DNA from 2 places in the Arthrobacter sp. TJ-178 genome. Region 1 is predicted to be linked to the other one. Evidence: predicted binding sites of a transcription regulator. Region 1 holds the regulator's gene; the other holds the start of a gene.
The links. Region 1 encodes HrcA, which represses chaperone genes, less so after heat shock. Its sites were predicted from a motif close to TTNGCACTCGNNNNNNNCGAGTGCNAA; they were not measured.
Positions count from the first base shown of each region.

Region 1 (9,693 bases):
ATGCCGGACGACGTCGGACGCCGACAGTTCGGAGAAGTGCACGTCATCAATGTCGCCGAGGATGTCATGCACGATCCGCAGCCCCGAAGCGGTTCCGCCGGGCAGGTCAACCTGCGTCACGTCGCCGGTCACCACCATCTTGGAGCCGAAGCCAAGGCGGGTCAGGAACATCTTCATTTGTTCGGGGGTGGTGTTCTGGGCCTCGTCCAGGATGATGAACGCGTCATTGAGGGTGCGGCCGCGCATGTACGCCAACGGAGCAACTTCAATGGTTCCGGCGGCCATGAGCCGCGGGATGGAATCGGGGTCCATCATGTCGTGCAGTGCGTCGTACAGCGGACGGAGGTAGGGGTCGATCTTGTCGCTGAGCGTTCCGGGGAGGAAGCCCAGGCGTTCTCCGGCCTCCACTGCGGGACGGGTCAGGATGATCCGGCTGACTTCCTTCTGCTGGAGCGCCTGGACCGCCTTGGCCATGGCGAGGTACGTCTTTCCCGTACCGGCCGGCCCGATCCCGAACACGATGGTGTTCTCATCGATGGCGTCCACGTAGTTCTTCTGGTTCAGCGTCTTGGGCCGGATGGTGCGGCCGCGCGTGGAGAGGATGTTCTGGGTCAAGACCTCCGCGGGGCGCTGGGCACTCTGGTCCCGGAGCATGGTGATCAACTGCTCCATGAGCTGCGGGGTGACCTTGGTCTGGCTGCGGGCGAGCACCCGGACTTCATTGACGAGACGGAGCGTTAGTTCAACCACCGGGGCCGGACCCGAAATCGAAAGCTCGTTGCCGCGTACGTGCAGGCTGGCCTCCGGGTAAGCGGCCTCAATAATCTTGAGTGCCTCGTCATTGGCGCCCAGCGACTGGACCATGTGCTCGGTTGAATCAAAGATGATGGTCTGGCGATCCAGCCCGATAGTGCCAATTCCTGAGGATTCAGTCATATGTTCGGCCTTCCCAGGCCTTTCATCGCCCCTTTGCAGAGTGTGTTGGAGAAGCAGTGTGTCAATAGACAGTCACCTCAATATTACTTGATGCCTCAGCGCTCGTCTGCTCCCATTTATTCCGCTTTGAGCCGGAACCGGCACGTCTCAATCAGGTCTCAGTCCGGTCGCAGGACGGTTAAGACCGCCGGTCCGGGGTTCCCGGTGTGCCAAGCTGGAAAGCGACCCATCGGCGAAAGGAGGAAATACGTGCGCGCAATTTCGCAGCACCGGCATCTGTTGCGTCCCAGGAATCTTCTGGGCATGGCGGCCGCTTCCTCCCTTTTTCTGAGTGGCTGCGGGGTGGTTGCGGTTACTCCCACCACCACCATGCCCACCCAGTTCAGCGAGGCCGCGGGCTCACTGGCCGCCCCGCTGGGAACTACTCCCCCGTCCGAAGGAAAGCCTGCTCCGGGCCGCCTGCCCGTGTACTGGCTCGGCCTGAACGGTGACAACGTCTTCCTCTACCGCGAGTTCCTGCCGGCCGAGTCCAGCAGCGACCCCATTGTTGAGGCGGTCCTGGCGATGACCGCAGGCAGCCCGCTGGATTCGGACTATTTCAACCCCTGGAACAAGGCCGGAAGAGTAACCGCCTCCATCTCCGGCAAGAACATCATTACCGTGGACATCTCCGCCGACGCCTTCAAGGCTTCGCTGGATGCCGGAATCGCCCACCGTGCCGTCCAGCAGCTCGTTTACACGGCCACTGCTGCGGCATCAAATGCAGGTCTCACCACGGTGGGCCATGACCCGCAGGTGGTGCTGCTGGTGGACGGCATGGCGGGCTACCGGGCATTCGGCCATGAAGTCCTGGAAGGGCAGATCGAGCGTGACCCGGCTTTGATGGCCCCCATCTGGATTATTGATCCGCAGGAAGGGTCTTCGTCGCAGTCCGCCCTGACGGTCCACGGCACCGCATTGTCCGAGGGCGGCCAGCTCTCCTGGCGGGCGGAACCCATTGTGGACGGCCGTCCGGCCGAGGACGCCGTGCAGACCGGTTATGCGGAACTGCAGGACCCCGCGGGAGGAACCTCCCTGTTCAGCTTTACCGCCGAGCTTCCGCCGGGCGAGTACAAGGTGAGCGTCTTCCACGGCTCAGGCCGGCAGGACGAGGACTCCAAGCGCGTCACCATCCATTCCCCGGCCCAGTAACAGCCCGGAGCCCAGTAACAGCCCAGTGACTCGGGCCGCCGGACCGGCGGCCCGAGTTCGCCTACCAGCGGCCGAGCGCGTGGTTCAGGACGGCCAGCGCCGCCGGTCCGGCCGTGGAGGAGCGCAGCACATGCGATCCCAGCCGAACCGCCACGGCGCCGCCTGCGCGGAGCAGATCAACTTCGGCGCTGCTGATGCCGCCCTCGGGGCCCACAACGACCGCGATGCTCAGCGGCCGGCCGCCGTTTTGGCGGCGTGCTTCGTCCACCGCCGGCACCAGGGCGCCGTCGGCTTCTTCATGAAGCACCAGGACCAGATCCACGTCCGCCAGCCTCCGGACCAGGGCCTTGGTGTCCAGCATCTCCTCAGCCTCGGGAATCTGTGAGCGGCGGGACTGCTTGGCCGCCGCCGTGAGGATTGCCTGCCATTTCATCCGGCCCTTGGACGCCTTATCCGCACGCCAGCGGACAATGCTGCGCTCGGACTGCCAGGGGATGACCCCGTGCACGCCCAGCTCGGTGGCCGCTTCAATGGCCTGCTCGTCCCGGCCGCCCTTGGCGAGGGCCTGCACGAGCAGCAGCCTGTCCGCGGCCTCATTTTCCTCGGTGACGGCCTCCACGGAGACCTCCAGCCTGGACGGTTCAGCGGCGGCAACGGTGCCTGTCAGCCGGCGGCCGGCGCCGTCCACAATGTCCACCTGCTCGCCCCGGGCCAACCGCTTCACGGCGACGGCGTGGTGCGCCTCGGGTCCTTCTAGCACAAACACGGAGCCGGGCCCGGCGGAGCGGACAGCATCCGGTTCACCGAAGAAAATGGGGTTGGTCATCTCAGTGGTTGCCGAGGCGGTCCCGGAGCCGGGCAAAGACGCCGGATCCGTTTCCGGCCAGGCGGCCCTCTGCGTATTCCTCGCCGCGCAGTTGTGCCAGCTTGCGCAGCAGTTCCTCCTGCTCGCCGTCCAGCTTCTGCGGGGTTTCCACGTGCAGGTGGACCAGCAGGTCGCCGCGGCCGTAACCGCGCAGGTGCGTCACGCCGAGTCCCTTGAGGGTGGTGATCTCCCCTGATTGGGTGCCTGCCTTGACCGCAATCTCGCGGTCGCCGTCGAACGTTTCAAAATTGATGTTGGAGCCGAGGGCGGCCGCCGTCATCGGAACCGTCAAGGTGGCGTGCAGGTCATCGCCTTCACGGACAAACGTGGGATCGGCATTGACCCGGATTTCCACGTACAGATCGCCCTGGGGCCCGCCGGCCGTGCCGGCTTCGCCCTGTCCGCCCAGCTGGATGCGGGTACCGGTGGCAACACCGGCGGGGATCTTGATGTTCAGGGTGCGGCGGCTGCGGACGCGGCCTTCGCCGGCGCACTCGTGGCACGGGTCCGGAATGACCGTTCCGTAGCCCTGGCAGGATCCGCAGGGCGCGGTGGTCATGACCTGGCCGAGGATGGAGCGCACGGCGCGCTGCACCTGGCCGGTGCCGTGGCAGATGTCGCAGGTGCGCGGCGAGGTGCCCGGCTGGCAGCAGCTTCCGTCGCAGGTGGGGCAGGTGACGGCCGTGTCCACTTCGATCTTCTTGTTGGTGCCGAAAACGGCATCCTTCAGGTCGATGCGAACGTTGATCAGGGCGTCCTGGCCGCGGCGTGTGCGGGACGCCGGGCCCCGGCCGCCGCCGCCGGCTGCTCCGCCGAAGAACGTGTCGAAGATGTCCTGGAATCCGAAGCCCTGGCCGCCGAAGCCGGCGCCCCCGCCGCCGAAACCGTTGTCATTGCCGTTTTCGTTTCCGGTGGTGTCATAGATCCGGCGCTTCTGCGGGTCGGCGAGGACCTCATATGCGTGGGTGACGGCCTTGAACTCGTCCTGCGCTCCGGGAGCCGGGTTGACGTCCGGGTGCAGCTTGCGGGCAAGCTTCCGGTACGCCTTCTTGATTTCTTCTCCCGTGGCATCGCGTTCGACGCCAAGGACCTGGTAGTGATCGCTCACTCGTGCACATCGCTTCCTGTAATTGGCAGTATCCGCGTTCTCCGCGCCGCCCTCGGTTCGAAGGCGTCCGCCGGCCGGTGCCGCCCGCTGGCGGCCGCAGCCGGTGTACTGCTGATGTATTCTCTAACGCTTTTCTAGTTGTTCAAGATCCGGGAAAGATAACGGGCCACGGCCCGGACCGTGGCCATGGTGTTGGGGTAGTCCATGCGCGTGGGGCCGAGCACCCCCACCTTTGCCGAAGCATCGGGTCCGTAACCCGTGGCAACCACCGATGCTTCGGAGAGGGAACCGTGCGGGTTCTCACGCCCGATCCGGACAGAGACACCCCGGGCGTCCTGCTCCATTTCCGACAACAACCGGAGCATGACGACTTGTTCCTCAAGTGCCTCCAGAATCGGACCGATTGTCAGGGGAAAGTCTACTGTGGAGCGCGCCAGGTTGGCGGTGCCGGCCATGACCATGCGGTCTTCGCGGTTGATTCCGGCCAGCTGTTCCAGGGCGTGGGCCAGCGCGGCGGCGTTGCGGCGCTTGCGGGCCGGAACCAGGGCCAGGCAGTCGGCCAGCTGGCCGGTGATGCGGGTCAGCGGGGTTCCGCCGAGCGTAGACAGGAAGTGCTGGCGCAGCTCCAGCAGGTCCGGCTCGGTGACCTGCTCCGGAACGGTGATGACGCGCTGCTCCACCCGACCGGTGGTGGAGATCAGGACCACCAGCACCTGCGCCGGGGCCAGGAGGACAAATTCGATGTGCCGGACCTGGGCGTTGCCCAGATGCGGATACTGCAGCACCGCCACCTGGTTGGTCAGCTGCGAAAGCAGCCGGACGGTCCGTTCCATGACGTCGTCAAGGTCTTCCGCACCCTCAAGCAGGGACTGAATGGCCCGGCGCTCAGCCGCAGACAGCGGCTTGACGTCTGAAATCTGGTCCACGAACAGGCGGTAGCCCTTGTCAGTGGGGATGCGGCCGGCCGAAGTGTGCGGCGCAACAATCAGGCCCTCTTCTTCAAGGGCGGCCATGTCATTGCGGATAGTGGCGCTGGAGACCCCCAGCTGATGGCGCTCCACCAGTGCCTTGGAACCCACCGGCTCGCGCGAATGGACGTAGTCCTCAACAATGGCCCGGAGCACCTCGAGTCTGCGTGGTTCACTCATGGTTTTCCCTCCCTCGCTGACGGCCAACGGATTAGCACCACCGGATTAACATTGCACTGAAGAACGGCGGTTAGCACTCACCATGCTCAAGTGCTAAGTCTAATACGGATCGGCGGCGTTGCTAGCATTGAAGCTCCCGTGCCCGCGTCCGCGGAACGGACTCGGAAACCAGCCGGAGCACCCAGAGTGAGGACTACACCCGTGTCGAATTTTTCGTGGGGGCCGCAGGACATCAGCGCCCCGGCCCGGCGCGTGCTGCCCAAGGTGGGAGCCGAAATGGGCCTGGTGCTCGAGGACGTGCAGACCGGGTGGGTGGGCGCCGTCGTGCGGGTGGAGAAATCCGGCGGACTGCACCTGATGGTGCTGGAGGACCGCCGCGGCAAGACCAAGTCCTTTGAGCTGGGCTTCGGGTTCCTGCTCGACGGCGAGCCGGTGGAGGTGGTTCCCGCGGTGAAGGCCGCGGCGCCGGTATCGCGGCGGACGGCGTCGGGCTCGGTGCGGGTGGACAATGTGCGGGCGCGGACCGCCCGGGCCAGCCGCATCTGGGTGGAAGGAAAGCACGACGCCGAGCTGGTGGAAAAAGTATGGGGCGATGACCTGCGCGTGGAGGGAATCGTGGTTGAGCCGCTCCACGGCGTGGATGACCTGCAGGCCGCGGTCCGCGACTTTGCTCCGGGACCGGGCCGCCGGCTGGGGATCCTGGTGGATCACCTGGTGGCCGGCTCCAAGGAATCCCGGATTGCCGCCGAAGCCATGGCGGTTCCGGGTGCACGCGGCAACGTGCTGATTGTGGGCCACCCCTATGTGGACGTTTGGCAGGCCATCAAGCCCGGAACCATCGGGCTGTCCGCCTGGCCGGTGGTGCCCCGGCACGAGGACTGGAAAACCGGAATCCTCAAGGGCCTGGGCTGGCCCCACCGCGACCACACCGACGTGGCGGTTGGCTGGAAAAAACTCCTGGGAAGCGTAAGCTCCTATTCCGATCTGGAACCGTCGCTGCTGGGGCGGGTGGAGGAAGTCATTGACTTCCTGACCGTCCCCTAGCGGCCGGCAGCCGCCGCGCCGTTGCGGGCTGCGGGCTCCGGAGCCGCTACCCTAGATGAGAAATACCGCAGCCGGCCGACCCCGATCCGTACAGTCTCACCGGGAACCAGAGGCGAAGACCCACGAGTCCAGAGTCAAAAGGAAACAGCAGTGTCGAATATCCGTTCCAATCCCCAGCCCCAGCCCAGTGAACGGGGCGGGGAGCGTCCCGCATATCAGGGCGCCCCGGCAAATGCACTGCCCCTGACCGCGTCCGAGGACCGGCAGTGGGCAACCGTGGCCCACTTCGGCGGGATCCTGGGCTTCATTCCGTCAATGATCATCTATTTGGTCTTCCGCTACCGCGGACCGTTCACGGCACAGGAGTCCAAGGAGGCGCTGAACTTCACCCTGCCTCCCACCCTCATTGCCCTGCTGGCGTGGCTGCTGTCCTTCATTCCGGTGATCGGCGGGTTCTTCGCCCTTGTGAACGCCCTGCTGTGGGTTGCCATTGCAGTGTCCTCGATGATCGCCGGCATTGAGGTTAACCGCGGACGCCCGTACCGCTACCGCTGGAACCTGCGCCGCATCCCCTAGCCTGCGCTGCCGGCGGACAACTGCCCGCGGCAGAGAAAAGGGCCCCCGGGCCGGCAGTTTTGCCGGCCCGGGGGCCCTTTTCCGCGTTCAGGACTGTGTCAGCGCTGTGCCTTTAGCACGCAGGTCAGTCCGGCAGCAGGCGGCGCACGACGGCGTCCGCGAGCAGGCGGCCCTTGGTTGTCAGCAGCACGCGGCCTGTCAGCGCAGCCTTGGGGTCCACCAGGCCGTCCGCCATCAGGCCCGCAACGGCCAGCCGGCCTGCTTCCATCAGCCGGGACAGTTCCAGCCCCTCGGCCAGCCGCGTGCGCAGCATGATGTCTTCCACGTACCGGGTTTCGGCGTCGAGCGTTTCGCGCCCGACGGCGGGTGACTCCCCTGCCGCGATGCGCTGGGCGTAGGCCGTGGGGTGCTTGGCGTTCCACCAGCGCACGCCGCCGGCGTGGGAGTGGGCACCGGGGCCGATCCCCCACCAGTCGTCGCTGCGCCAGTAGGCCAGGTTGTGGCGGCACTGGTCAGCCGGAGTCCGGGCCCAGTTGCTGACCTCGTACCAGGACAGGCCCGCGGCCGCCATCATTTCATCCGCCACCAGGTATTTGTCCGCGTGGTCGTCATCGTCGATGGGCGGCACTTCGCCGCGCCGCATGCGCGCTGCGAGCTTGGTGCCCTCCTCGATGATCAGGGCGTAGGCGGAAATGTGGTCCGGCTCGTAGCTCAGGGCTTCATTGACGGAGACCTTCCAGTCCTCCATCGACTCCCCGGGCGTCCCGTAGATGAGGTCTACGCTCACGTTCAGTCCGGCGTCGCGCGCCCATTTCACGGCCTCCGGAACGCGCGACGGCGTATGCGTGCGGTCCAGGACGGCCAGGACGTGCGGAACGGCCGACTGCATGCCGAAGGACACGCGGGTGAATCCGGCGTCGGCCAGCAGCTGCAGGGACTGCGGAGTGACGGAGTCCGGGTTGGCCTCGGTGGTGACCTCGGCGCCGGGCGCCAGGCCCCACGCGTCGACGGCCGTTTTCAGGATGCCGGCCAGGTCCTCGGCGGGCAGCAGGGTGGGCGTGCCGCCGCCGAAGAAGACGGTGCCCATCGGCCGCTCGGGCATCCCGGAGCGGCGCAGTGCGTCCGCGGCGAAAACCACTTCACGGGCGGCTGTGGCGCCGTAGGCGTCCTGCGAGGCGCCGCCGCCAAGCTCCGTGGCGGTGTAGGTGTTGAAATCGCAGTAGCCGCAGCGGACGGAGCAGAACGGAATGTGGACGTAGAGCCCAAAGTTCCGGTCCGCGGCTCCGTCCGCGGCCTGTGCGGGCAGGAGACCGTCGGCCGGTGCCGGGTCTCCGAGGGGTAATGCGCTGGGTGTCACTTCTTGGCTTTGTCCTTGGAGTCGTCGGAGGAAAGTGCAGCCACAAAAGCTTCCTGGGGAACTTCAACGCGTCCCACCATCTTCATGCGCTTCTTGCCTTCCTTCTGCTTTTCCAGCAGCTTGCGCTTACGGCTGATGTCACCGCCGTAGCACTTGGCGAGCACGTCCTTGCGGATGGCGCGGATGGATTCGCGGGCAATGATCCGGGAGCCGATGGCAGCCTGAATGGGCACCTCGAACTGCTGGCGCGGAATGAGTTCGCGCAGCTTCCCGGTCATCATCACGCCGTAGGCGTAGGCCTTGTCCTTGTGGGTGATGGAGCTGAAAGCGTCCACCTGTTCGCCCTGGAGCAGGATGTCCACCTTGACCAGGTCGGCAACCTGGTCGCCGTCGGCCTTCCAGTCCAGCGAGGCATAGCCGCGGGTCTTGGACTTGAGGATGTCGAAGAAGTCGAAGACGATCTCGGCCAGCGGGAGGCGGTACCGGATTTCCACCCGGTCCTCGGAGAGATAGTCCATGCCGCCCAGGACTCCGCGGCGGGCCTGGCACAGCTCCATGATGGCGCCGACAAATTCGTTCGGCGCCAGGATGGTGGCAGAGACCATCGGCTCGCGGACCTCTTTGATCTTGCCTTCGGGGTACTCGCTGGGGTTGGTCACGGTGACCACCTTTTTGTCCTCCAGCGTCACCTCGTACTCCACGTTGGGCGCGGTGGAGATCAGGTCCAGGTTGTACTCGCGCTCGAGCCGTTCACGGGTGATTTCCAGGTGCAGCAGGCCCAGGAAGCCCACGCGGAAACCGAAGCCCAGCGCCGCCGACGTCTCGGGTTCATAGACCAGCGCGGCGTCATTGAGCATCAGCTTTTCCAGCGCCTCGCGCAGCACCGGGTAATCCGCGCCGTCGATGGGGTACAGCCCGGAGAACACCATGGGCTTGGGATCTGCGTAGCCGGGCAGCGATTCCGTGGCCGGCTTGGCCAGGTTGGTGACGGTGTCGCCGACCTTGGAGAGGCGAACGTCCTTCACACCGGTGATCAGGTAGCCCACCTCGCCGACGCCCAGTCCCTTGGAGGGAGTGGGTTCCGGGGAACTGACGCCGATTTCCAGGAGTTCGTGGCTGGCACGGGTGGACATCATCTGGATGCGTTCGCGCGGCGACAGGGAACCGTCAATCACGCGGACATAGGTGACCACTCCGCGGTAGGTGTCATACACGGAGTCGAAGATCATGGCGCGGGCGGGAGCGTTGGGGTCGCCCTGCGGTGCCGGAATCTCGCGGACAATCTGGTCCAGCAGGGCCTCGACGCCGACGCCGGTCTTGCCGGAAACCCGCAGGACGTCCGCCGGATCGCCGCCGATGAGCTTCGCCAGTTCCTCGGCGTACTTCTCCGGCTGCGCTGCCGGGAGGTCAATCTTGTTCAGGACCGGAATGATCGTCAGATCGTTTTCCATGGCCAGGTACAGGTTCG
Region 1 covers NZ_JBZCNK010000004.1:33,949-43,641, forward strand. Annotated here, with positions in the region: gene AC4D2Q_RS11715 (PhoH family protein) at 1-936, opposite strand, end outside; gene AC4D2Q_RS11720 (GerMN domain-containing protein) at 1,186-2,127, shown strand; gene AC4D2Q_RS11725 (16S rRNA (uracil(1498)-N(3))-methyltransferase) at 2,189-2,953, opposite strand; gene dnaJ (molecular chaperone DnaJ) at 2,955-4,100, opposite strand; gene hrcA (heat-inducible transcriptional repressor HrcA) at 4,235-5,248, opposite strand; gene AC4D2Q_RS11740 (DUF3097 domain-containing protein) at 5,450-6,292, shown strand; gene AC4D2Q_RS11745 (DUF4870 domain-containing protein) at 6,452-6,868, shown strand; gene hemW (radical SAM family heme chaperone HemW) at 6,993-8,225, opposite strand; gene lepA (translation elongation factor 4) at 8,222-9,693, opposite strand, start outside.

Region 2 (20,410 bases), on a different contig from region 1:
ACCCGACGGAACGGGCCAGGCTCTCCAGCTTGGGCTGGAAGAAATGGGCACCGCTTCAGGCGGCCGCCATCATCGGCCACTTTGTGGCAGGCCTGGCCATTGTCGGGGAAAACAAGGGCCGCGTGGCCAAGCAGGACGGCGTTGGATCCCTGACCGTTTACAAGACCGGCGTCACCGTGATCGGCGCCCTGGTGACGTTCTACGCAGGGATGGTGGGACGGAAGGTTGAAAAGTATTCGGAGGAGGGTGCGGTTGGTGCAACCGAGCCGAATCCCACGGCGTCCAAGGAGCTGCAGTCGGCCCAGCGGCAGTTGAAGCTGCTGCAGTGGTGCATCCCCGTTTTCTCCGGAGCAGTGATCGTCATGGGAGCCCAGCACGGTGAGATGCAGCGCGCTTCCAACGTTCTCAAGGGCCTGATGAAATCCTAGGTTCTCCGTCGCGGAGGCGGAGCCGGACACACGTTCTGTCTCACCCCCCGAAACACGCTATACATCCTTCGGCGCCCATGGTTATCTTCAGACGATGGGCGCCGAAGTTAACAGCAAGACATACAGCCGGGAGCAGCGGACACGGTACCGCCAGCGACTCCTTGAAAACCTTGACCGGTTTGCCGGTTACCTTTCAACGGCGCAGTTCGCAGACACTGCCAGTATTGGCTTGGAACTGGAACTGAACCTGACAAACACGGACTTCACCCCCGCGCTGCGCAATGCCGCCGTTCTGGAGCAGATCGCCGATCCTGCGTTCCAAACCGAAATCGGCGCTTTCAACATCGAAATGAACCACCCCGCACTGTCTATCGGCGGCTCAGGCCTGCGGGATCTCGAGGACAGCCTCCGCTTCCAGCTGAACCGGGCAGACTCCCGTGCGGCCGAGGTGAATACGGATATTCTCATGGCGGGAATCCTGCCCACCCTCCGGCCAAACCTTTTGGAAGACAAGGAATGGCTCAGCGCCGGCAAACGCTATGCCGCGCTGAACACCTCGGTGCTCCAGGCACGCGGTGAAGACGTGCACGTGGACCTGCGTGGTATTGAGTCGCTGTCCTTCTACGCCAAAAATATTTCCCCCGAAGCCGCCTGCACGTCAGTGCAGTTGCACCTGGAGGTGAGCCCGGAGGACTTTGCACCAGCCTGGAACGCCGCCCAGATGATCGCCGCTCCCCAGGTGGCGCTTGCTGCAAATTCGCCCGTCTTCATGGAACGAATTCTGTGGCATGAAACCCGGGTTGAGCTTTTCAAGCAAGCCATCGACACCAGGCCTCCCGAAATGCGCAACCAGGGAGTGCGGCCCCGCGTGTGGTTCGGAGAACGCTGGATAACCTCAATCTTCGACCTCTTCGAGGAGAATGTCCGGTACTTTCCCGCGCTGCTCCCTGAACTCTCCCGCAGCAGCGGCGGGTCCACGGCCGCCGGAGCCCCTCTGCTCCCGGAGCTCCGCCTTCACAACGGCACCGTCTACCGCTGGAACCGGCCCATTTATGATCCCGGCGAGCACACACCCAACCTGCGGCTGGAGAATCGGGTTCTCCCGGCCGGCCCCACAGTGCTGGACGTCGTGGCCAACGCAGCGTTCTTCTACGGCCTGGTCCAGCATCTGCGCACCTCCGAGCGCCCGCTCTGGACCCGGCTGGCCTTCAAGAGCGCCGCAGACAACTTCCTGGCCTGCGCACGGAACGGTCTGGAAGCCACGGTGTACTGGCCCGGCATCGGGGAGACGCCGGTGGCCGAGCTGATTCTCCGCCACCTGATCCCCCAGGCAGCAACGGGACTGGAGGAACTGGGCGTGGACCAGGAATTAATCGGCCGCTATCTGGACGTCATCCGGGAGCGTGCCCGCACCGAGCAGAACGGCGCCTCCTGGCAGATCGCGTATCTGCGCCGCTTGGAGAGTCAGGGCATGGAACGCAGGCCTGCACTTGTAGAACTCACCCGCAGATACTGGGAAAACATGCACACGAATGCCCCCGTCCACGAGTGGCCGGTGGACTGAGGCCCTCTGCCGCGGATTTTTGGTTCTGCACTTTTTGGCATCAATTTCGGCCTCGGTTCTGGCAGTCAGATTGTGTGACTGCTAACCTAATTTCATAACTTGAGTCGAGCTGACTCAAGTTACCGACCTTCTGAAGTTCCGATTAATGATTCGCCTGCCTGGCAGGTGGGCGTCAAAGGAGTTGATGATAATGGCGATGAAGTTCGATCCATTCCGCGAGCTCGACCGGATGGCAGGAGCCCTTCTCGATCCCCGGCAGCGGCTGCGGCTGATGCCCATAGATCTTTACCGCGAGGGCGACCACTACATTCTGAATGCCGATCTGCCGGGCATCGATCCGGGTTCGGTGGACGTGGATGTGGACGGCCAGCTGCTCACCATCCGGGCCGAGCGAACCATCCAGGCTTCCGACGGCGTCACATGGCTGACCCGGGAGCGCGAATCAGGCACCTTCCTCCGCCAGCTCAACCTGGGCCAGGGAATCGACATTGAGGGAATTTCCGCCACCTATGAAAACGGTGTCCTCAGTGTCCTGATCCCGGTCAGCGAACGGTCCAAGCCTCGCAAGATTGAGGTGTCCTCCTCCTACAAGGATTCGAACACCATCAGCGGCCAGTCCAGTTCTGAATCGGTGACCTCGTCAACCTCGAGCAGCTCCGGCTCCGATTCAGGCTCCTCGGGTTCCGGCTCCATGGGATCGGGTTCATCCGGATCCGGCTCGATGGGCTCCGGCGGAGACCAGGGCTCCGGCATCTAGCGGGTCTTCAGCGCATAACGACGGCGGCGCCCCACCCGTGAAGGTGGGGCGCCGCCGTCGTTATGCGCTGAAGCAGCTGGGAATTAGCCCAGGCGGGTCTTCAGGTTGGCATCGAGCTCAGCGAGGAATTCCTCGGTGGTCAGGTATGCCTGGTCCGGGCCGACCAGGGCAGCCAGGTCCTTGGTCATCTTGCCGGACTCGACCGTCTTGATGACAACGTCTTCAAGGGTCTCGGCGAAGCGAATGACCTCGGGGGTGTTGTCCAGCTTGCCGCGGTGCATCAGGCCACGGGTCCACGCGAAGATCGAGGCGATCGGGTTCGTGGAGGTGGGCTTGCCCTGCTGGTGCTGGCGGTAGTGGCGGGTGACCGTACCGTGTGCAGCTTCGGCCTCAACGGTCTTGCCGTCCGGGGTCATCAGCACGGAGGTCATCAGGCCCAGCGAGCCGAAGCCCTGTGCCACCGTGTCGGACTGGACGTCGCCGTCGTAGTTCTTGCAGGCCCAGACGTAGCCGCCTTCCCACTTCATCGCGGAGGCAACCATGTCATCGATCAGACGGTGCTCGTAGGTGAGGCCGGCTGCTTCGAACTGGTCCTTGAACTCGGCGTCGAAGACTTCCTGGAACAGGTCCTTGAACTGGCCGTCGTAGGCCTTCAGGATCGTGTTCTTGGTGGAGAGGTACACCGGGTAGTTGCGCTGCAGGCCGTAGGCGAAGGAAGCGCGGGCGAAATCCTTGATGGAATCGTTGAAGTTGTACATACCCATGGCGACGCCGCCGTCATCACCGTAGGTGACAACCTCGGTCTTGATTTCCTCGCCGCCGTCTTTGGGCGTGTAGGTCAGCGTCAGGGTACCGGCACCGGGAACCTTGAAGTTCGTTGCCTTGTACTGGTCACCGTGGGCATGGCGGCCAATGATGATCGGCTTGTTCCAACCCGGCACCAGGCGCGGGATGTTGGAGATGATGATCGGCTCGCGGAACACCACGCCGCCGAGGATGTTGCGGATGGTCCCGTTCGGGGAAACCCACATCTTCTTCAGGCCGAATTCTTCAACACGGGCCTCATCCGGGGTGATGGTGGCGCACTTGACGCCCACACCGTGTTCCTTGATGGCGTTGGCAGCGTCAACAGTGACCTGGTCATCGGTGGCATCGCGGTTCTGGATGGAGAGGTCGTAGTACTTCAGGTCTACGTCCAGGTACGGATTGATCAGGCGGTCCTTGATGAACTGCCAGATGATGCGGGTCATTTCGTCGCCGTCGAGTTCTACGACAGAACCCACAACCTTGATTTTCTCAGCCACACGATCTCCTTGTGTGTTGGTGGGCACCGAACATGTCATGCGGCATGACGGAACCCGTCTTTTTGGCTTGTATTTGAGTCCAACTATGCCACAGCCCACTCGAGGCTCCCTAAACTCCGGGACGGCTGCTTAAGCCCGCCGCCCCGGAGGTTGGGTCGTGCCGGAAGAGCATCCCGGCACGCCCTGCGAGGCGCTTAGTGGAAGAAGTGGCGTGCGCCGGTGAAGTACATCGTGACTCCGGCAGCGTTGGCTGCTTCGATAACTTCGTTGTCACGGATGGACCCGCCGGGCTGGACCACGGCGCGGACTCCGGCATCGAGCAGAATCTGCAGGCCGTCGGCAAACGGGAAGAACGCATCCGAGGCCGCCACGGCGCCGCGGGCACGTTCTTCTTCCGGCCCGCCGAGGGTATTGGCCCGTTCCACGGCAAGCCGGCACGAATCAACCCGGTTTACCTGACCCATGCCAACGCCCACTGACGCACCGTTGTTGGCCAGCAGGATGGCGTTGGATTTCGCCGCCCGCACAGCTGTCCAGGCGAAGGCAAGGTCGGCCAGCGTTGAATCGTCGGCGGCGGGACCGGACACCAGGGTCCAGTTCTCCGGCTGGTCGCCGTCGGCCTGCATCTTGTCCGATTTCTGGACCAGCATGCCGCCCGAGACCTGGCGGAACTCGGCCGCGCTGCGTCCGTACCCGTCGGGCAGGGTCAGCAGGCGGATGTTCTTCTTTGCGGAGAGGATCTCCACTGCTGCGGGCTCGAAGTCCGGGGCGATCACCACCTCGGTAAAGATGTCCTTGACCGTCTCGGCCATGCCGGCAGTGACTGTCCGGTTGGCCGCAATCACTCCGCCGAAGGCCGATACGGGGTCGCAGGCGTGTGCCTTGGCATGCGCATCGGCGATGGGATCGGCAGCATCCGGGGAGGCGACCGCAACCCCGCACGGGTTGGCATGCTTCACGACGGCCACGGCCGGTTCGCTGAAATCGAAGGCTGCGCGAAGGGCGGCGTCGGCGTCTACATAGTTGTTGTAGGACATCGCCTTACCGTGCAGCTGGTCTGCCTGCGCCACCCCGGGCTGCGCACTCTTGTCTGCATAGAGGGCCGCTTCCTGATGCGGATTCTCGCCGTAACGCAAAACCTCGGACCGCTCCAGCGCGAGCCCGGTGTAAGCCGGCCAAGTGGTGCCTTCCTCGGTTCCGTCGCCGAACTGCTCTGCCGTCCAGGCCGCCACAGCCGTGTCATAGGCGGCAGTGGAGGCGAAGGCCTCAGCAGCAAGACGGCGTCGCTGCTCCAGGTCAAACCCGCCTTCAGCGGCTGCGGTGACAACCTCGGCATACTTGGCCGGGTTCACGATCACGGCCACAGAGGGGTGATTCTTTGCAGCGGCACGGACCATTGAGGGACCGCCGATATCGATCTGCTCCACCACCTCATCCTGGCTGGCGCCTGACTTTACGGTTTCCACGAACGGGTAAAGGTTCACCACCACGAGGTCGAAGGGTTCAATCTCCATTTCCTCAAGCTGGGCCACATGATCCGCACGTCGCCGGTCCGCGAGAATGCCGGCATGGACACGCGGGTGCAGCGTCTTGACCCGTCCGTCCAGGCATTCAGCGAAGCCCGTTACTTCGGAAACTTCCGTGACGGCTACACCTGCAGCGGCAATCTGCTTGGCTGTGGAACCGGTGGAGACAATGCTGACACCGGCTGCGGAGAGGCCCTGAGCCAGTTCCGTCAAACCGGTCTTGTCATAGACCGAAATCAAGGCCCGGCGGATGGGTACACGGTTCAGCGGCTGAGAGCTCACGCAATATCTCCAAAGTAAGAGGGTGTCGGTGGCTACAGTTTAGGTCACACGGCTCTTGCGGACAGAGTGTGAAGCTGAGGCGGGCGATCCCCGGTTGACCCTGCTGTCTCTTGCCCTGTCTCTTGTCCTGTCCCTGCTCCCGCCAGCCGCTCCATCCCTCCCGCTGGCCTGCCTCATATCCACTGCTGGCCTGCCAATATTCGCCGCCGGACTGCCCACATCCACAACGGGACTGTCCCGCATCCACCGCAGGATTGCCCATATTCACCTCTGGCCTGCCAATATCCGCCGCTGCTCCGCAAGCGATCTAGCGCTGGCCTGGAAGCGGCGGCGCGATTGAGCGGTAGCTGTGGCCTGTTGGCGTAGTCGTTACTACCGTGTGCCGGCCCGTCCGGTCCATACTCCTTTTATCCACGTCTGCCCGATCCCTTCCGCTACAGGGCGCCGACGTTCCTTCACACCGGGCCGACCACCCGGGTGCTTCTTTGGCTTGGTTGCAGGCCTCGCACAGCCCCTGGATATTCTCGATGCTCGTGGGGCCTCCGTCGCGGAAGGGTTTTACGTGGTCATAATGCCGAATCGGCGCACCGCACCACGGTGTCCGGCAGATCTGGTCGCGGGCCGCTATCAGCCGGGCCAATCCTTCCGGAACCAGCCTGGCCCGGGAGTCCATGGCAGTGAGCCTGCCGCTGCCCGGTGCTGTGTAAAGCCGGCGAAGCCATACTTCCGTGCGGGGCTTTCTTCGGACTCCCCGAGGCTCTCCTCGATCCGTTCCTCGGGTTTTGCCACTGTCCACGCCCTGGATTCCGTCCCAACCCACGCCCTGGATTCTGTCCCAACCCACCGCTTTGGTTTTGTCACTATCCCTGCCCGTGGTCTCGTCACTGCTGCGCAACAGGTCCCGTGCCCACTGCGCCGGAACCACTCCATATCCGGCCAGCAGGGCCGGTTCGGCGCCGTCGGGAATGTGCACACCAGCGGACTCACCAGCGGACTCATCCGGATCGCCGGAAACTGTCCTGACCGCGCCTCCGCCCTTTCCGGTGCTGTAGCTCCCGACCCCACAGTTTCCGCTGCTGCAGTTTCCGGCACCTCCGCTCCCGGCTCCGCTGTTGCCAGCCACGCAGTTTCCCGCTTCACCCTTTGGCAGAATGCCGTGCAGCAGCGTCCTGTCCGTCATGATCAGCTGCACCTCCACCCGCAGGTCCTCCGCTCGGGCCTGACCAGTCAGCAGCTCAACAAAGGTGTCGGCCATGACTTGCCCCTTAGAGCGGGGATCGCCCGAGGCACGCGCCTGATCCGCCTTCCGCGTCAACGCAGCCATCACTCCCACGCCCTGAGCCACCGGCAGCAGTGCACTCACGTACGCCATGGTGTCCGGTGCCGGGCGGCAGGAAACGAAACGATCCGAGGCTGCCTTCGCCGCTCGGTTCACCACGCTGAGCGGATCCAGTCCGTAGGCCAGGGTCTTGATGGCGGCAATGAGTTTCCGGTCCCCCAGCTGTCCCAGCGCCGCTTGGTCCCCCGCTATCAGTTCATCGACCTTCTGCCGGTGGGACAGCGTCAAACACGCCGTCTCCCGCACTAAAATTGTGGCGCGCCATTCACTGATGACTCCTAGGCTCAGCGCCCGCAGGGTATGCGGCATCTCAGTGCTCAGGATTCTCGCCAGCCCCAGCAACCGGGTACCTGTGTGCGGTGATTCGCGCCGGGCTAACCCAATTTGAGCTGCCACGCCCCGGCCGAGCTGGTCTGCTTTCATTCCTGCACGAGCCTGGCTGCGACGGGAGGACTCGTCAAAAACCGCGGCTGCCCGGGCCTGCGCAGCACAAATGGAGCCCTTGAGTTCCTCCAACATGCGAATGTGATCGATCAGCTGCAGCCGTACCGCTGCTTCGGCAACTTCCAAGCCAGCGGCATCCAACACCGGACCATCCACGACCACGTCGCCCAAGACAGCACGGCCCACGACCACGTCGTCCGGTACCGGACCGCCCACGACCTCGGCGTCCGACACAGCACCGTCCAAGGCCTCGCCACCCGACACTGCTCGCCGGTCCGAACTCGCATCCATGCTGTGCCGATCCTCGGCTGGTGGATAGTACATACCTTCTATTTTAGTGATCGGGAGCACATAATGAGCGGAATCGCGATACGGGAAAGATACTCTAATGCGCTCCACTCGCCACCATCCCGCGCCCGAACCGGGAGCCACGCAAACCGGAACGCCGTCACCTCCGTTCGCCAGGACTGCCCTATATGGAAACACGGCCCGGGTCCGGTCTCCCGCTTCTAAGTTTTCCCGTCGTCAGGGGTTCCCCCATAGTCCGGCCCGCGGGGTACAGTTTCTTCGGACCGCCGCTCAGCCTGTCCAACCCACGATATTCCGCCCCTTCGAAAGCGCGCGCCCATGACAACGACAAGCACCCTGCCCACGGGCGACGAGGTAGTCCAGAACCTGCCCTGGAAGTGGAAGGTTCAAGGCCGGATCTTTATTATCGGCGGCCTCGGTTTCATGTTCGATGCCTGGGATGTGACCCTGAACGGGGTCCTGATTCCCCTGCTCTCCAAACACTGGGATCTGGCGCTGGGCCAGGCAGCCTGGATTGGCACGGCAAACCTGCTGGGCATGGCCATCGGGGCGTTTGTGTGGGGGTCCATTGCCGACTCCATCGGACGCAGGAAAGCCTTCACAGCAACCCTGCTGGTCTTTTCACTCTTCACGGTGCTGGGCGCGTTTTCCCCGGACATCATCTGGTTCTGCATCTTCAGGTTCATGGCAGGCTTTGGGCTGGGCGGCTGCGTCCCGGTGGACTACGCACTGGTGGGTGAGTTCACGCCGCGGAAGCAGCGCGGCCGGGTACTGACGGCAATGGACGGCTGGTGGCCGGTGGGGGCAGCCCTGTGCGGCGCCACCTCTGCCCTGATCATGGCAACGCTCGCTGACTGGCGTTTCACCATGCTGGTCATGGTGCTGCCCGCACTGCTGGTTTTCTGGGTCCGGCGCTCCGTTCCGGAATCTCCCCTGTTCCTGGTCCGCAAGGGCCGCACCGCTGAAGCCGAAACAGTCATAAACGGGCTCATCAGGAGCACCGGTTCCACGGTGACCAACTGGCGGCTGCCCGAACCCGAAGAGCCTGCAGCCCTGTCAATGCGCGCTGTGGGAACCCAGTTGCGCGACCTCTGGCGGTACAGCTGGAAAATCACTGTGGCCTCCTGGTCCCTCTTCTTCACCATCCTGCTGGTCTACTATCTGGCGCTGACCTGGATGCCGAAAATTCTCGTGGACTCCGGCTTCAAGGAATACGCAGCATTCCTGACCACGTCGGGGATGGCCGCCGTCGGGCTCCTGGGAGTAATCGCTGCCGCCCTGCTGGTGGAACGCGTGGGACGCAAATGGATCCTGGCCGTCACCGGTCCGCTGTCCGCGCTGATCCTGGTGGTTGTGGCACTGGTCCTGGACGTTCCCGCCGCAGCTACGGGGTGGTTGCTGGCCTACGGATTTGTGGTGCAGGTGGCCATCCCGGTGCTGTACGCCTACGTGTCGGAGCTGTATCCCACTGAGCTGCGGGGCAGCGGGTTTGGCTGGGCCTCCACGGTGAGCCGCATCGGTGCCGGATTCGGGCCGCTGATTTTCGTCTCCATTGCATGGCCGTATTTGGGCCTGCCGCTGTCCTTCGGGCTGGCCGGAGTGCTCGTGGTACTGGCCGTGCTGTGGATGATGCGCTTTGCACCGGAGACCAAGGGCGCCGCATTGGACTAGTCCGGCGTGTGCCGGGCTGGCCCGGCGTGCGCGGGCGACGTGCCTAAACCTGGAGGGCGGGCAGTCCCTCGCTGCTGATTCGACGCAGGGTTTCGATCAGCAGCCGGCGTTCCTGGACCTTGATCCGCTCATGCAGGGTTTCCTCGGTATCGCCGTCAAGCACTTCGACGGCGGCCTGCGCGAGGATCGGACCGGTGTCCACGCCTGCGTCGGCAATGTGCACGGTGCAGCCGGTGACCTTCACTCCGTAGGCCAGCGCGTCGCGCACCCCGTGCGCGCCCGGGAAGGACGGCAGCAGGGCAGGGTGCGTATTCAGGTAGCGGCCCTCGAATGTCTTGATGAAGTGCTCATCAACGATGCGCATGAACCCGGAAGACAGCACGAGGTCCGGCGCATAGGATGCCACCTTGTCCGTCAGCGCCAGATTCCACTGGGACCGCACGGCGTAATCGCGGAAGTTCACCACGAAGGTGTCATAACCGGCATCGGCGGCCCGCTGCACTCCGAGGGTTCCGGGGCGGTCCGCACCGACGGCGGCAATTTCGACGTCGAGTGTTCCAGCCGCCACGGCGTCCAGCACAGCCTGAAGGTTGGATCCGGTACCGGACACGAGAACAACAATGCGCATGCGTCAACCTTAGGCTCAGCCGTCGCCTAGGGTTAAACCATGAACAACGACGGCCGCGCCCCTGACCAGACTCCTCCGCCGTTGCAGCAGGCGCCCGAAAAGCCCGCTGCCACCGACGAACAGAAGCAGAGTGCCCGCGGCTACCTGCGGATTTTCGTGGCCCTGGTCATTGCCGTGCTGCTCACATCCGGGCTCGCACTGCCCTGGAAGGTGGTGCCGCTGGTGCTGGGAGTTGCCGCCGTCGTCGTCGGCATTATGACGCTCCTGAAGGTGCTGCGCTCCAAGCTCGGTTCCGTGCCGGTCTTTGTCACGACTCTCGGCCTGGTGGCGTCCGTGATGATGGTGGTGGGCCTGGGACTGGCGGTGGCCACTTGGGACAGCACACAAAAGCTTGAAACCTGCCTGGGCAACGCGCTCACCCTGGAAGCGGAAAAGAACTGCCAGTCCGACTTCAGCAACGGCATCTTCCCTCGCTGAAAAAACTCCGGCGGACCCTCGCAAAGCTGGGGAATCTGGCCGCCGTCTGCATTCTGGTAACCCTGCTGGGCCTGTTGGCCGGGCCGGCGCTGGTGGGGCTGCGGCCGCTGACCGTTCTCAGTTCCTCCATGGAGCCCGCGCTGCACCCCGGGGACGTGGTCCTGGTGCGCGGCGTCGATCCTGCTGCCCTCCGGATAGGTGACGTGCTGACCTACCTGCCGCCGGGGAGTCCGGCGGATGCACTTCCCGTGACCCACCGGCTGACCGGTTTCACTGCCGGCACCGACGGAACGAGGGAGCTGATCCTCCGGGGCGACGCCAATTCGCTGCCGGACGCGCCGCTTCCGCTCTCAGCCCTGCAGGGCCGGGTGGTGGCCACGCTCCCCAACCTCGGGCTGTTGGACCTGCCGGCGCAGCACGGCGATTTGGCCTGGATCCGCCCGGCGCTGGCCCTGGGGATGTTTGGCTACGCCGCGCTGCTGTTTTTCCAGCACTTCCGTCAGCGGCGTTCTTCGCGCTCCAGGAAGGGCCCGACGGCGTAGCCCACCACCACGCCCACTGCCACTTCCGCGGCAATCCAGAGGCCGGTCCACAGCGGATCTGCCCCCACATCAACAAACCGGCCGATCCCCGCTGATCCTCCCGAAATGAGGACCGCGCCCGCGGCCAGGATCCCGGAGACCAGGCCCACGAACACGCCCAGCAGGAGCGTGGAAACCGGGGCGGTGAACCAGCGGGCCCTGATCTTCAGGGACAGCCACTCGTCAAAGTGGTTTTCGCCTTCGCGCAGGAACCACCAGCCGGCCAGGAATCCGGCAATCACGGGCAGGATGAGCGCAGCAATGGCGTACTCTCCCCCGCCGGCAGGGAGCGCGGCCAGCACCGGAACGGCCGGCAGCGGACCCACCGTCGTTTCCAGCGGGCTGATGAGGCTTCCGGTCCCGATGGAGAACCCGGCGCCCGAGGTCCAGCCCAGTGCCCAGCCCATAAAGTTCGGGACGAGCCCCAGTTCGACGACGGTCAGTACCGCACTGCCAACGATCCCGGCGTCGAGGTACTGGTAGACAGTGACAATTTCCGCCCAGCTCATGGCCAGGGCGACGGCAACCAGCAGGGCCGAGAAGCCCAGCGCCGCAGTCACGCCCACCGCGCCGGCGCGAACGACGGCCCATACATAGGAGCCGGCCCAGCGCGAGTGCTGGCTGGTGCGGGAAATCCAGTCCGTCAGGTCCATGCCGATCAGCCGCACCCAGGAGCCGGCTTCCCTGCGGGCCCCGACAAAGATGCCCAGTCCGGCCGAAACCAGCGGAATCAGTGCTCCCGCGGCCACCGAGATGGAGACGTCTTCATTTGCCGAGAAGTAGGCGGCCACGCCGCCGAGGATGGCGTAGGTGCCCAGCGCCCCCAGCATTGCCTGCCACAGCTGGTCCGCATACGATGCCCTGGCCAGCCGCCGCCCGGCACGCCATGACAGGAAGAACGGAATGAGCGTCAGGCCCAGGGGAAACAGGGACAGCACCCCGGACGTCGCGCCGGTCGCGAGTGTGCCGGCGGGGAAGTTCAGGGTCAGCGGCACACCGTGGATCAGGAGCCAGCCCTGTCCGCCCAACCGGGCCAGCGACGCGAAATTCCGGTCGGTAAAGCCGTCGGCAAACCAGACGCCGATCAGCGGAAGGAATATCAGCAGGGCGGATAGGACTGCAGCCTGGCCGAGTTCGACCGCGCCCTGCAGCCACAGGGGCATAGGTAGGACACCCGGAGTTTTCGGGCGGGTAAGAAGTTTCATCCCTACTATCGTCCCATCCGAGGCGCGGCGGGCCGTTCAGGAGGGGCCGTGAGTCGGCTGCGCTGCTTCGCCCGGCGCCGCTAGGCAGCCAGGTCAAAAATGCCCTTCACGAGAGCGGCGGCAGCTCCGAAAAAGGCAAGAATAACGACGGCGGCACGCGCCTGGTCATCACGGATGAAGCGCTGCAGTTTTTCGCCGGTGTAAATACCGATGATGATCATCAGGGCCACAAGCCCCCACGCCCAGGCCGCGAACGGCGGCATCTGACTCGCATCGAGGGAGAGTTTGGACGTCAGGGTCACCAGGGCAATGGTGACAAAGAACGGCTGCAGGGTGGCGGCAAACTGGCGTTGCGGCCAGCGCGCCATCAACGCGTACGCACTGACCGCCGGCCCGCCGACGCCGGCCACGGCGTTGGTCACTCCCGCAATAAATCCGGCGACGGCCTTCGGTGCATTTCCGGTCACGGTGACCGGGGTGCGCTGCATCAGCAGCGAAACGGTCAGGGCCACGAGCACGATGACGCCCACCACCACCGCCATGGGACCGGCCGGCAGGTACACCGCCGCAACCGAGGCCGGGATGCTGCCGCAGACCGCAGGAATCGCCAGCCACCGGTACATGCTCCAGTCGATGTCCTTTTTGACCCGGAACATGATCATCGCTGAAGACACCAGGCCGCACACGTTCACCATCAGAACGCCCCCGTGGGAGCCGAGCAGGATCACCAGGAACGGAGAGATAAGCAGGGCAAAACCAAGGCCGGCAATGCGCTGGGCAATGGCGCCGATGAATACTGCCACGAGTACAACGATCAAAAGTCCGGTAGTCACCCGAACACACTACGCTGAACAGATGATCTCCCCCGTCACGGTCCTGCAGACAGCAGATTGGCGCCAGCGCGTCTTCGGGCTGTATGCCCAGGTGCGTCTTACCGCCCGGGAGGTGTCGCCGTCGTACGCCCACGAACTGTGGCGGGCCGAGCGGGACCGGCTGTTTGCCGACCACCCCGCGTCGCCGCTGAAGCCGCATGCCCGGGAGCGCTTCCGCGGTTTGGAGGTGGCCGCCTACAATCCCGAGCTGCGCAGCGATGCGCTCATCGACGACGACGGCGCGGGCGAGCGGATGGACGTGCCCACCGGAACGGACGGTGTGGTTCCCTTTGTCCGGCTGGGCACCGTCACGGCCGACGGCGTGGGCCGGGTGGCCGTGTGGCGGCTGGCCTCCTATGGCGGCGGGATTTTCCTGCCCGTCCGCGATGGCCTCTCCGGCACCGACGGTGGAAGCTACGGCGGCGGCCGATACCTGCTGGACACCATCAAGGGTGCGGATCTGGGCGCCGGCGCTGCTCCGGGCAGCCTGATCCTGGATTTCAACTTCCTCTATAACCCGTCATGCGCCTACGACGAGGCGTGGGCCTGTCCGCTGCCGGGACCGGGCAATCGGACGGCCGTACCGTTGCCCGTTGGGGAAATGTACGCCGAGTACTAGCGGCGCGGCTGCACCGTGGGACGGGAGATTCTTCGTGCAGATAACGGGCCCAAACCGGGCCCCTTCCAATCCTTCGTACACATAACGGGCCCAAAACCCCCGAAAACGCGCTTTTGAGCCCCTGATATGCACGAAAGATTTCTGCAAGGCCCGAGACCTGCACGAAGGATTGACCGCACGCCTGCTGGGCGGTGACCGCTTCAATGTTCCCTTCCACTCCGGCCGATGCCCGCCAGCTGCATCGAAACAGCGGCCTTTACCGCAAGACCGCTTTCAGGAGGCGGGAAGGCGAACCTTTACCGAAGGCAGGCACGTATTCCGCGACTTCATTCTTGCCCTGCCGCTTCCGCCTGCGGACGAGTGACACACTGATTCGGTGCAAACGTTCCTTCCTTATGACAGCTTCAGCCGCAGTGCTGCCGTTCTGGACCAGGCCCGGCTCGGTAAGCAGCGGGTGGAAACGCTGCAGGTGCTCCGGGCTCTCGTCATCCCCGACTACGGCTGGCAAAGCCATCCGGCGATGAAAATGTGGATGGGATACATCCCCGCCTTAACCGCTTATGGGCTGGCCATGACCCGTGAGTGGACATCCCGCGGGCATGCTGACACAGTCTTCGAGCAGCTCGTGGAGTTTGCGCCGGAGGCCGCGGATGGCGACGTTGTGCTTCCCCCTTGGTTTGGCGACGCTGCCTTTCACGAGAGCCACCGTTCAAACCTCATCACGAAGTCTCCGGACTTTTATGCGCCGTTGTTCCCCGATACCCGCGCGGGCCTGCCCTACGTATGGCCCGAGCCAGAACATCCCGCGCTCCCCTCCGAACCCTCCGGCGATGCTCTGTGGGTCGCCCGCCCCCTGACGGACAAAACGACCGGAGAACCGGTGATCGAGCTGCCGATGCTCTCCGCGAAGGGCACTCCGATAATCGGGAAGAAGGGCCGCCAGCTGGTGCGGTTTTTGGAGGACCTGGACGACGGCGACGACGTGGTCCTGCTGGGTGCAGATCGTTCTGTACTGGATGTCGGCACTGTTGGGCCAGTGACGTTGACCAACGACACCGCGCGGCGGTCGGTCATGGTTCACGGCAGAGTTTCCCGTGACTCTTTCCAGTACCCGGCTTTGCTTCAGGATCCCCGAACCTTGTTTCGGGTGCCCCGCCCTGTTGCCCTCTAACGCACGGGGGGCTCCCTCGGCTTTAGCCGGACGAGTCAGACGCGGGACCTGTCAGAATCTCGGAAACTAACAGCCGTATCCAGCTGGATTTACGATGCAATCGTCAGCAACACTGCGGGAATCAGATTTCCAAACGCTGATACCCACAGGGGCAGACGGAACTGTTGCGCGGCCATCGATGGGCACCATCGGACCACCATTGATTGAATATTCCCCAGAGAAGTAAACAATCACGGATGCCATATAATCCCCTGTGGTTTTATACGAATGGCTAGTTGTAGTTTTTTCTCCCCATCGATCCTGGGGAAGCGGAGCCCCAGCATGAGGTGCCGGACCATAATTCACACTGTCGCCGTAGTTCCATTCATATTCTGTTGGCCTCGCGATAATGTGGATGATCTGATCAAACATAGAGAAGTCAAAGTTCTGCTCCTCCGCAGTTACGTAAAAGTTGGTCTGAACTCCTACCAGCGTGTGGGGACTGGGCTCCAGGCTTAGACGCCCGGGCACTATTGGCCTTGATTGGAATTCTGAAAGAATACTGTCACGGATCAAATCACCTACGTCTTTCGGCTTTTCTGAATATATACAGGAAGGGTCCTCCCCATGGGCAATCCATGGATCGGGCGTACCTTTTAGTCTTTTGAACCAATAAACAAGGCGCCCTTCTGGCCCTGCCTTGCATTCACGCTGATTTTGGGCGAGGCACTCTATGTCACCTGTGAGGTCATCGAAACATTTTAGTCTGAAAGTATATTCCATAGGGTCACCGGGTATTCCTGTGTCAATGGGCCCCCACTGACCAGTCCCAGGGATGTAAAAGTAGCCCTCCCCAAATACTTCCCCGTCCCCAAAGCCTCCTCCTCCGCCACCCGCATTAGCGCCATTACTTGGGACCAAGAACGATAACAGTAGGACGAGGACAAAGGTTGAAATGAAGCGCTGTCGGATCATGTGTGCCTACTTGATAATTACCGCATCATGAGCAAACCAATGCCCATCAGTAAAAGTTGCCTCTAACATGTGAACGCTATCCGAATCGAGGCCTTCGTTTGATTCATAGATAACCCCATTAGAACCTCTATATTCGAATGGACGTTGCTGAACGTGAACCAAGACTTGATATTGGTTTTTGCTCGTCAAGACGTAATTGGATTGAGTTCCAAATACTTCAAATACACCGCCCACGATCCAATCATCGTTTTCATAGCCGATGCTAAGCATCTCGTTTGCTCGAATAAGCAGGGCACAGTCAGGTCCACTCACCTGTTCAAGTGGGGTCAAATCGCCTGTCTCGAAGGCGTAGTTCATTAGGGCGTACCAATATCTGGCAAACTCTCGCAGTCCATCTGCTGACTCTTGTTTCGCAAGATCAGGCATCACAGGCAACGGAACGTTCTCTGCAGGACCCTCAGCGGATGCCGGCTTGTAAGCCGCGGAAGTAGGAGTCGGCGATGGAGTCGCGGTGGCAGTAGCAGTGGCAGTTTCACTGGGACTGGCGCTCCCGCTGGGTGAAGGACTGGAAGAACGGTTCTCGGCAGCCTCCGCATCAGAATCACCACCGGAGCCGGAACATCCGCCCAACACCAACACGGCCGCTAACCCAGCAGCGCTGAGACGGACAGAAGCGGATACAGCAGAACAGGCGCGAGTGCGGAACATCGACATACCCCCAGGACAAAAGTGGTGCGGGACTGGACGTGACGCCAACAGTACGTGGCTGCGGCACAGCATACGGAGTTATCCACAGCACGCCAGAGAAAACCGGAAACCGCTAACTTCCGCCGGAGGCTCGGCGGTTAGTCCTGGTCCCGCAACGAGGTCAGCATCCGCTTCACATCACTGAACTCGGCACTGTTCTTGTAGGCCGCAGCAGCGTCCAAATAGGACTGGCCCGCGGCAACCTCCTCTGCCGGATACCTGCCCGCGAAACGTCCGCCGCTGGATTCCGTGAAGGTGAAGAAGTCGAACAGCCCGCACTGTCCGCGGTCACCGATCTCGCTGATCACCGCGTAGGTGGCCACGGGCTCGCCCCGCTCCGCATTTGAGAAGGCGACGGAGCGGTAGACAAAGCGCTGGTCTGTGCCCTGGACCGAATCCAGTTCCGGCATCGGCTGGGAGTCATACTCCGTGTATTTCACACCCTCATCGGGATCGGCACATATGAGGTCGGCAATGAGCCCGGTGTCCAGCTGCGCAACCAGCCCTCCCCCGGCGTCGTGCACCCGGACAGAGACGCCGCCGGCGGGATCGTTGGCCAGCGGCGGAACTTCTTCCACCGTCCAGTTCCCCGGGTGGTCGAAAGCGAGCGAACCGTCCGAAGTTGTATACGACGGCCAGGCGACCGGAGCGTCCGAAGACCCGCCGGTGTCCGGAGAAACGGCACAGGATGACATACTGAACACAAGCAGCGTAGTCGCCGCCAGCGTGGTGTTACGGTAGCTCACATCGGCTCCCGGAGATGTCCTCGGTAGCACTCAATGCTACTCAGCAGCGGCGCTCCCGCCCAGAGCATCCGGTCGTTCGGGGACGCGCACGGCAATGCCCGGTCACGGTCCCGCCGATCAGCAGTACAAACCAGCAGTACATACATGTGCAGAGCCGCACGCGCCGCGCATTTATGCCGCGGCCCGACCCCGCATGAAAACTTATTGGAGGTTCCGATTACAGATACAGCAGCAGAACATGACGTGTATTTCGGCACCCCCGAACCTGATCATGAGAGCGAAGACCTCCAAACGGCGTCGCTGGCCGTCATCCAGCGGGTGGAACACCGGCCCGACGTCGCCCTGGTCAAGGGCCGCCTGACCCTGATGGACACCGGGCTAACTCCCCACCAGGCCATGGTTGAGGACCTCATGTTTGTCCGCAAGGTTCTGGAGGACGCCGGCGTAACCTATCTGCTGGTGCGGGGCAATGACCAGCGCCCGGTCATCGCCGTCGACCTGGCGCACCGGGCGCAGCTGCGCCGCGCCATGGTGGAGGCCTGCCGCGACGAGCCCTTCTATTCGCGCAGTGTGGACACGAAGAAGACGCGAACCCTGCTGATCGCCGACGGTGAGCTCTCGCCGTCCAACAAGTCCCGGATCATCCGGGTTTACCGTCCCCGCAGCGTCAGCGGCACCAACCTCACCTTCGGCCCCTCCGCCGGCGTGCAGCTGGAACTTTGGGACCTCACCGGTCCGGAGATCACCCTCCCGGTGGAGAATTCCCTGACCCGCCGCACCCTGCCGGCCAATGAAGTGGTGCGCGGCACGGTGGAAAAGCACGGATTGACCTGGCCGACCATCGAGAACATGTTCGCCGACCACGCCACGGACATCGACTTTGACGTGGACCTGGTCTTCTCCTGGGTGGACGGCAGCTCTGCCGAATACCAGGCGGCCCGCGCCGCGCGGATGAAGGACGCCGTCGTCGGCGAGGGCGATGACCATGAAGCCCGCTTCCGCCAGATCAACGAACTCAAGTACGCACTGCGCTCGGTCTACATGTTTGCCCCGTGGATCCGGCGGATCTTCATCGCCACGGACTCTGAGCGGCCGGAATGGCTGGCAGACCATCCGTCGGTGACCTTCGTGCGCGCCGAGGAACACTTCAAAGATCCCTCCGTCCTGCCGACCCACAACTCGCAGGCGGTTGAATCCCAGCTGCAGCACATTCCCGGTCTGGCCGAGCACTTCCTCTACTCCAATGACGACATGTTCTTTGGCCGCCCGGTGGGACCTGACCTGTTCTTCTCCCCCGGCGGCATCACCAAGTTCATTGAAGCCAGCACCCGGATTGGCCTGGGTGCCAATGACTCCGAGCGCAGCGGCTTCGAGAACGCGGCGCGGGTCAACAGGCGCCTGCTCTGGGAGCGGTTTGGCCGGATCACCACCAGGCACCTGGAACATACCGCCGCACCCCTGCGCAAAAGCGTCCTGCTGGAAATGGAAGAGGAGTTCCCCAACGAGTTCGCGGCCACGGCGGCAAGCACGTTCCGCGCCAAGGACAACATCTCGGTCACCAACTCGCTCTACCACTACTACGCGCTGCTCACCGGGCGTGCCGTCACGCAGGAAACCGCCAAGGTGAAGTACGTGGACACCACGTCCTACGCCGGCCTGAAAATGATGGACAAGCTGCTGGCCAAGCGGAACATGGATCTGTTCTGCCTCAATGACGGCAGCTTCCCGGAGGTTCCGGCCCAGGAACGCGCCGAGCGCGTTACTGACTTCCTCGAGAAGTTCTTCCCGATCAAGGCCCCCTGGGAGAAATAGGGGTTCCAGCAGAATCAAGCGCCGGAACGACGACGGCGGGGCGCGCCTGAGGTGGGCCCCGCCGTCGTCGTTTTCCGGCCGGGGCCTTTAGCGCGTGACCACCACGTGCTCGTTGGGAACACAATGTGTCATGGTCAGCCCCTCCACGTTCCGGGGGCCGTTGGATCCCAGGTTCTTCATCCAGTCCTTCTCGGCCTCGGACAGGGTCTGCGTGGCCAGGGGACCCAGGTCCCGGACCTCGTCCAGCCCGATGCCCAGGCCTTCGCCCACGCGCGATCCGAGTTCGTCGTCGCACATGTAGAAGTGCCACAGCATGCGCTCCTGGACCGCGCGCGCCGCTTCCCCGATATTGGCAACAAAGTTGCCCACCAGATCATCCTTCTCCCACTGCTCCATCAGCTGGTAGCGCTGGCCGGCCTGGATGTAGTCGTTGGTCCGCGGAATGCGTGCCCGGGTCAGTTTTCCGGTGAGATCCGGGCCCTGCTCCTCGTGGGCCGGTTTGGGCGCTTCAGGAACTCCGCCGGTGATGGACGGCTCGTAGTTCACGTGCGGATTCTGTCCCGGAGCCAAATCGGTGAAGTAGGACATCTGTCCGCCGCGCTGGTTGGTGGCTACCGGGGCATGCTTGGGTGAATTCACCGGAAGCTGCAGGTAGTTCGGTCCCACCCGGTAGCGCTGGGTGTCCGAGTAGCTGAAGGTGCGGCCCACCAGCATCTTGTCATCCGAGAAGTCCAGCCCGTCCACGAGCACACCGGTGCCGAAGGAAATCTGCTCGGCCTCGTTGTGGTGGTCCGTGATGTTCCGATTCAGGGTCATGGTGCCCACGTATTGGGGCTCGAAGTCCTGCTCCGGCCAGGTTTTGGTGTCATCCAGCGGATCCCAGTCCAATTCCGGATGGTCGTGGTCATCCATCATCTGCACATAGAGGTCCCACTTGGGATAGTTGCCGCTCTCAATGGCCTCGTAGAGGTCCT
Region 2 covers NZ_JBZCNK010000002.1:452,606-473,015, forward strand. Annotated here, with positions in the region: gene AC4D2Q_RS08340 (hypothetical protein) at 1-428, shown strand, start outside; gene AC4D2Q_RS08345 (glutamate-cysteine ligase family protein) at 523-1,992, shown strand; gene AC4D2Q_RS08350 (Hsp20/alpha crystallin family protein) at 2,183-2,749, shown strand; gene AC4D2Q_RS08355 (NADP-dependent isocitrate dehydrogenase) at 2,833-4,092, opposite strand; gene purH (bifunctional phosphoribosylaminoimidazolecarboxamide formyltransferase/IMP cyclohydrolase) at 4,248-5,861, opposite strand; gene AC4D2Q_RS08365 (HNH endonuclease) at 6,169-7,968, opposite strand; gene AC4D2Q_RS08370 (MFS transporter) at 8,272-9,624, shown strand; gene purN (phosphoribosylglycinamide formyltransferase) at 9,668-10,252, opposite strand; gene AC4D2Q_RS08380 (hypothetical protein) at 10,292-10,729, shown strand; gene AC4D2Q_RS08385 (signal peptidase I) at 10,804-11,271, shown strand; gene AC4D2Q_RS08390 (cell division protein PerM) at 11,229-12,473, opposite strand; gene AC4D2Q_RS08395 (TSUP family transporter) at 12,596-13,348, opposite strand; gene AC4D2Q_RS08400 (DUF1684 domain-containing protein) at 13,371-14,006, shown strand; gene AC4D2Q_RS08405 (MSMEG_6728 family protein) at 14,383-15,177, shown strand; gene AC4D2Q_RS08410 (hypothetical protein) at 15,244-15,939, opposite strand; gene AC4D2Q_RS08415 (DUF6318 family protein) at 16,138-16,911, opposite strand; gene AC4D2Q_RS08420 (hypothetical protein) at 16,977-17,624, opposite strand; gene AC4D2Q_RS08425 (stealth family protein) at 17,991-19,436, shown strand; gene AC4D2Q_RS08430 (catalase) at 19,524-20,410, opposite strand, start outside.
Region 2: AC4D2Q_RS08350 (Hsp20/alpha crystallin family protein) is a predicted target of HrcA. The motif match lies at 2,051-2,077, and genes of this name have one in related genera.